Regions from separate parts of the Exiguobacterium sp. s95 genome, predicted to be linked through region 2. Evidence: riboswitches for the same ligand, from Rfam matches in the RefSeq annotation. Region 2 holds a riboswitch; the other holds the start of a gene.
The links. Region 2 has a riboswitch for thiamine pyrophosphate ahead of KNP99_RS02600 (ECF transporter S component). Riboswitches for the same ligand answer to the same signal wherever they lie in the genome.
Positions count from the first base shown of each region.

Region 1 (3,140 bases), on a different contig from region 2:
ACGACGAGAGTCGTCCCGAGCCGTCCAGCAAACTCATGGACGACTTGAAAATCTAATGTCTCTCCGGAAGCGACATCGACTCCTTTTGAACGTCCGACTTGACCGATGAGCGTCTTGATTTCAGAGACGTTCCCCTTAATGACCGTAAAATGAATTGCTTCGAGTAACTCTTTCGTGAATTGTGTCCGAAGTGTCGTCGCCCCCATTCCGACTGGATCTAAAATAATCGGTTTCTTCAATCGGTTAGCCGTTTGACCTGCCAACAATTGCGACGCTCGTGAAGCTGCGTTCAATGTCCCGATATTGATAACGACAGCATCTGCATGTCCAACCATTTCCTCGACTTCTAGGATATCTTCCGCCATGACAGGTGAACCCCCGAGCGCAAGGGTCATATTGGCACACTCATTAATCGTGACCGCATTCGTTAAATGATGAATTAATGGTTTTTTATCATGAATGGTTGTAAGCATCCGTTTCCCTCCAAATGTCATAAAAGTGATGTGTCGGTCCGATTCCGTTCCCTAAGGCAAATCCATGCCGGATTGCTTCAGTTACGTACCGTTTAGCATAAATCACGCTATCCTTCAGGGAATCTCCCAGCGCAAGACGTGCCGCAATCGCGGAAGACAATGTACATCCAGTACCATGTGTATGCTGGCGTTTTAATCGTGCCTCCTGAAACAGATGATGCCTCCCTTCCGTGTATAAAATATCCGAGGCATCCGTACTTTCAAGATGACCGCCTTTTAACAGGATAGCGATGTCTCGTTTTTGTGCGAATTCCGTCGTCGCCAGCTTCATTTCATCAATTGTCGAAATCGCTTGCCCTAACATGCGTTCCATTTCCGGAATATTCGGGGTCGTCAAGGTTGCAAGCGGCATCAAATGCTCCATTAATGCTTGTTCAGCATATTTCCTTAACAGCGCATGCCCCCCTTTTGCGACCATCACGGGGTCTAAGACGACTGGTCCCTGATAATGTTTCAAACATTTGGCAATGACTTGAATCGTTTTTTCATTCGAGACCATCCCAATTTTAACGGCATCTACACGAATATCGCTAAAAATCGAGTTCAACTGGGCTTCGACAAGCGTTGGTGATACATCTTCAACTGCTTGTACGCCTAACGTATTTTGCGCTGTGATAGCAGTAATTACACTCATACCGTAAACCCCAAGAGCAGAAAAAGTTTTTAAGTCGGCTTGAATTCCAGCTCCACCACTAGAGTCTGATCCAGCAATCGTCAGTACATGTTTCATCGATAGACCTCACTTTCTATGAGAGCACAAGGAGAAAGCGGAACGAAAAAAAGCGCCGTCCGCTGTAAAAAAGCAGACGACGCCATGAAAAACCAACGAGTGTGGTCACTTATTCATGTCTTCAATCTCAACTTTCCTACGCTGGTATTATCCAGATCAGGTGATAGGGTCGAAAACAGAATGGTTTTCCTCTCAGCCAGATTCCTCCAGCTCCCCTAGTTGCTCATGATTTAAATTTCTCTTTCACTGTAGCATAGCGCCATAAAAAAAACGAGCCGAAGCTCGTTTTTATAAGTATGCTAATGGATTAACTGTGTTAGCTGGTCCTGTCGCACTGTATTGGTAACCACCAATATGCAATTCAAAATGAAGATGTGCGCCCGTCGAGTTTCCCGTATTTCCGAGCGTACCGATTTGTTGCCCTTGCGAGACCGTTTGTCCAGCATGAACTGATAATGAATTCATATGCGCGTAAACTGTTGTATACACTTTCCCATTCAAGAAATGTGAAATCATCACGTGATTTCCGTACGGTCCACCGCTTCCTGCTGTGATGACCGTTCCTGAAGCTGCTGCGACGATTGATGATCCGACTGACCCTCTAAAGTCGACACCATTATGGAAAGTATACCCATTCGCACCACTCGCTGGTCCGAATCCTTGTGAAACACTTCCTGACGCAGGGCGAACGAACTGCGCCGAACCACTCGGAACACTAGCGACTGGCGTAGCACTTACGACCTTCTTAGACGTCCCGGCGTTGTTTTTTTCCGCCGCCTCCGCCGCCTTTTCCGCTGCCGCTTTTTCAGCTGCTGCCTTTTCCGCTGCTGCTTTAGCTGCTGCCTTTGCTGCCGCAATCGCACGTTCTTGCGCTTCTAATGTCGCTTGAAGTTCTTTCGCATTCAGAAGTTTTGTCGTAAATTTTGTTTTACCTTGACGTAATTTTTTTAAGGTTGCACTACGTGCTTTCATTTGCTGTTTGAGTTCCTTTTTTTGAACCAAAAGGGCTTCTTTTTCTTTCACTCGCTCTTCCTTTTTATCCACAAGCGTCGCTTTAGCATCAGCTAATTTTTTTTGCGTTTCAAGGTAAGCAGAAATCATCTTGTCATCTTGTTCAGCAATTTTTTTCCCTGCCATCACACGACTAAAGAGATCGCCAAGATCTTTCGAACCAAAAATGACTTCTTCCCATTTAATCGAATTCCCATCATTTTCTTGAAGCACACGAAGACGGTCTCCTAACAGCTCTTCCTGGCGTTTTAACATTTCTTCATAATGGATAATGTCTGCCTCAAGCTCTTCAATTCGTTCATTCAACTGACGAATCTGTTTATTTTTTTCTGAGACACGAAAAATATTTTCATTGATTGCTGCATCAATCGCATTGATTTGACGTTGCTCTTTTGAAATTTTAGATTCTTGTTTTTTGATTGATTTTTCTAGTTTACGTTGTTCAGCTGCATTATCTGCTTTCTTTTCTTTGATTGTAGCCGCTTGAGTGATTGGGGTGTTCGTCAATAATAACGTCCCTAATAGTACGGTAGAAAATAACTTTTTTAGCATATGTGAGTTCCTCGCTTATGTATGAATTCGATTTTTGAAGTCCTGTTCCGTAGTGAAACTATCTGAAATTGATTATAGCACCGTAATAGTTTCAGAAAAATTTCATTTACATTTCAAATGAAAACGTTATTTTGTAATATAACAACTAATTATTCAAACTGTATAAAAAAGAACCTCTACAATGTAGAGGTTCTTTTACGATTTTATAACATTGACATAGGATTAACACTATTTGCAGGGCCTGTTCCGCTGTAGATATACCCACCGACATGAATTTCGAAGTGTAGGTGTGGTCCAGTCGAGTTACCCGTGCT
Region 1 covers NZ_JACSMM010000006.1:103,535-106,674, reverse strand. Annotated here, with positions in the region: gene thiM (hydroxyethylthiazole kinase) at 1-473, opposite strand, end outside; gene thiD (bifunctional hydroxymethylpyrimidine kinase/phosphomethylpyrimidine kinase) at 454-1,263, opposite strand; TPP riboswitch at 1,380-1,490, opposite strand; gene KNP99_RS11045 (murein hydrolase activator EnvC family protein) at 1,552-2,826, opposite strand; gene KNP99_RS11040 (murein hydrolase activator EnvC family protein) at 3,030-3,140, opposite strand, start outside.
Region 1: linked by a shared signal. The riboswitch ahead of thiD (bifunctional hydroxymethylpyrimidine kinase/phosphomethylpyrimidine kinase) and the one ahead of KNP99_RS02600 (ECF transporter S component) in region 2 are both predicted to bind thiamine pyrophosphate.

Region 2 (3,140 bases):
ACAACCGGCTTCACTTGCGTTATCGGTCGATGAGATGGTTCAATTGCTTGAATAAGAGGAAGTTCACCGCCTATATTTTTAAGGGAGCTGCTTCGTCCAATGATTTCTTTACATGATGTAAACCGTTGCTGCTCTAAGGAGAACAGGTTTCTTGCTATCGTTTTTTCGCCGGTTGATGTTTAGCTTTTAATGTTACGGGGGTATAACTATCATAGCACCGCATCAGCGAGTTGCTTTTACAACCACATGTTTCTCAATATCAGCGTAATGACCTGGGAGAGAAATGCTAACCACTCACTTCGATCTTCATTTTTATGAAATCAATTTGAAATAGCATTCGATGCACCGTCTTGATCCGGAACGATTCGTTCCACTCCTTTCTTCATTACCTTTTGAGGGCTATACCAAATTCAAGGGGGAAATGAACATGTCAGTAACATTAAAAGTAGAAGAACGCGAAGTACGCCCACGCTCACTTAGAAAGCAATTACGTCATGAAGGAAAAGCTCTTGGTGTCGTGTATGGTTACAAAGTGGAAAGTACACCGATTGCCTTTGACGAAAAAGCATTGATCAAAGTCGTTCGCGAACATGGTGAGAATGCACTTGTTGCACTTCAAATCGGTGGTAAAAAAGTCAACACACTGATCAATAAACTCGATATGGATATCTTCACACCAACAATCAAGCACGTTGAATTCATCGCTGTTAAAATGGATGAAGAAACAGAAGTCGAAACAGATATCGTCCTCGTCGGCGAAGCGGCTGGTGCAAAACTTGGTGGATATCTTTCACAAACACTCTTTAAAGTAACAGTTGCAGCTACACCAGATAAATTACCGGAACGCGTCGAAGTCGATGTGACAAATCTTAACCTCGGTGATTCTCTATCGGTTTCGGATTTGCCGGAAGAAAAAGAATACCGTATCGTTACGGAAGGTGACATTCAAGTCGTTGCCGTCGTCGAATCGACACTTGAAGCGGATCTCGAAGAAGCAGATGCTGAAGAACCAGCTGAAGCGACAGAAGAAGTTTCTACTGAAGAACAAACGAAAGAAAAAGAATAATTTTTCTTACCCTCCCCTCGCGGAGGGTTTTTATCTGTATTGACAACTGTCGGTAGAGTCGGTACAGTAAATAGCGTACACACTATATGCACATCCACTAGGGGAGCCCATTGGCTGAGACGATTCACTTCGGACCCTTTGAACCTGATCTAGTTCATACTAGCGTAGGAAAGTGGAGCGGTAATTCGTTCAATTTTTCTGCATGTTTGCAGATTCAGTGACCGCTCTCTTTCATAGAGGGCGGTCTTTTTGTTTGTCTGGTGGTTGTGCCAAAGGGAGATAGGAACATGAACAGTTGGAAAATGAAAGAAATCATCGTCATGATGATGTTGTCGGTTGCTTGCGGGGTACTCTACTTAGGGTGGTCGACATTGTGGTTACCGATTTCCGCGATCTTCGGACCGGTCGGATCGAACTGGATGTTCGGGATTTGGGTCATCGCGAGTCCGCTTGTCGCCTACATCATTCAAAAGCCCGGGGCAGCACTGATTGCAGAAGTCGTCGCCGCGGCTGTCGAATTATTCACGGGGAGTCACTTCGGATTATCGGCCTTATTGATTGGTTTCGCTCAAGGAATCGGTGCCGAAATCGCTTTTGCCCTCTTCGGATACCGGAAGTTCAACACAATGACGTTAGTTCTATCCGGAATGTTCGCCGCAATCGGTAGTATGGTCTATAGTCTTGTCGTCAATGGTTTCGCCTACTATACGACGACGACACTTCTGTTGACGTTTTCCCTTCAACTCGTCAGCGGTGCATTGCTCGGTGGATTACTTGCGAAAGTCATCGTCGATGCGCTCGTCAAGACAGGGACGTTGAACGGTTATGCGATCGGGCGTAAGCGGCGGAAGCCGGATGCAGCATGATTCATTGTAACGACTTGTCTGTCCGCTATCCGGGGCAACATGACAACGTCCTGCACAAGGTGACGGTGACGCTACACGAAGGGGAAACGACGTTGCTCGTCGGACCGAGCGGCAGTGGGAAAACGACGTTTTTACATGTTCTCGCCGGCTTATTACCTGACGCGATCGAAGCCGATGTCAGCGGCCACTGCAAAACGAATGGGACGGTCGGAATCCTTTTTCAAAATCCGGACGACCAGTTCTGCATGCAGACCGTCGGAGCGGAAGTTGCCTTTAGTCTTGAAAATCGCTCAGTCGACCGCAGTCAGATGGATGACCGGATTGACGCCGTACTGGCACGTGTCGGTCTGGACGTGCCGCTGACGACACCGATTATGCAACTGTCAGGAGGGATGAAACAACGACTCGCCCTCGCCTGCGTCCTAGCGCTTGAGCCGGATATTCTATTGCTTGACGAACCGACGGCGCAACTCGATCCGGCAGGACATCGGGTTTTGATGCAGCTGATTGAGGAACTCCATCACGACCGGACGTTGACGCTCGTTCTGATTGAACATCAGCTTGACCGCTGTGTGACGTTCAGTGACCGGGTGCTCGTCTTCGATCACGGCGGAACGATTTTACGCGATGGTCCGCCGCTTGATGTCTTCGGTCAGTATCGCGATGAACTTGAACGACGCGGCATTGCGACGCCGCTCCTCTACCCGTATGAACTGGAAACCGTGCCCCCCGCTTCTTCCCAGGCGGGGCGGTTACGAAAAGTGACTAACAACCGTCCTCCGGTTCGGCACGACACGACGTTCGCGCTGACGCGCACCGCGTTAGGACGCCGTAAGCAAGTGATTGTCGATAACCTGTCGCTTGCAACACACGCCGGAGAATGGATCATGGTCGTCGGATCGAACGGTGCCGGGAAAAGCACGTTGCTCGAAACACTGGCGAAATTGATTCCGGCGCAAGGCGGTACGGTCCGCTTGTTCGAAAAAGAACTGCGGACATGGAAAAGTCGGAGCTATTACCGACACGTCGGATTCGTCTTTCAACAGCCAGAGCTCCAATTTCTCAAGCAGACGGTCGAAGACGAGCTCGTAATCAGCATGGATGCACCGACGCCGGAGCGGATTGAAACGGCGTTGCAATCCTACCGGTTAACCCATGTCGCCCGTCAGTCGCCCCTCGCCCTGAGCATGGGTCAAAAGCGACGGCTC
Region 2 covers NZ_JACSMM010000001.1:446,247-449,386, reverse strand. Annotated here, with positions in the region: gene KNP99_RS02610 (DEAD/DEAH box helicase) at 1-55, shown strand, start outside; gene KNP99_RS02605 (50S ribosomal protein L25/general stress protein Ctc) at 428-1,066, shown strand; TPP riboswitch at 1,156-1,254, shown strand; gene KNP99_RS02600 (ECF transporter S component) at 1,354-1,932, shown strand; gene KNP99_RS02595 (ABC transporter ATP-binding protein) at 1,929-3,140, shown strand, end outside.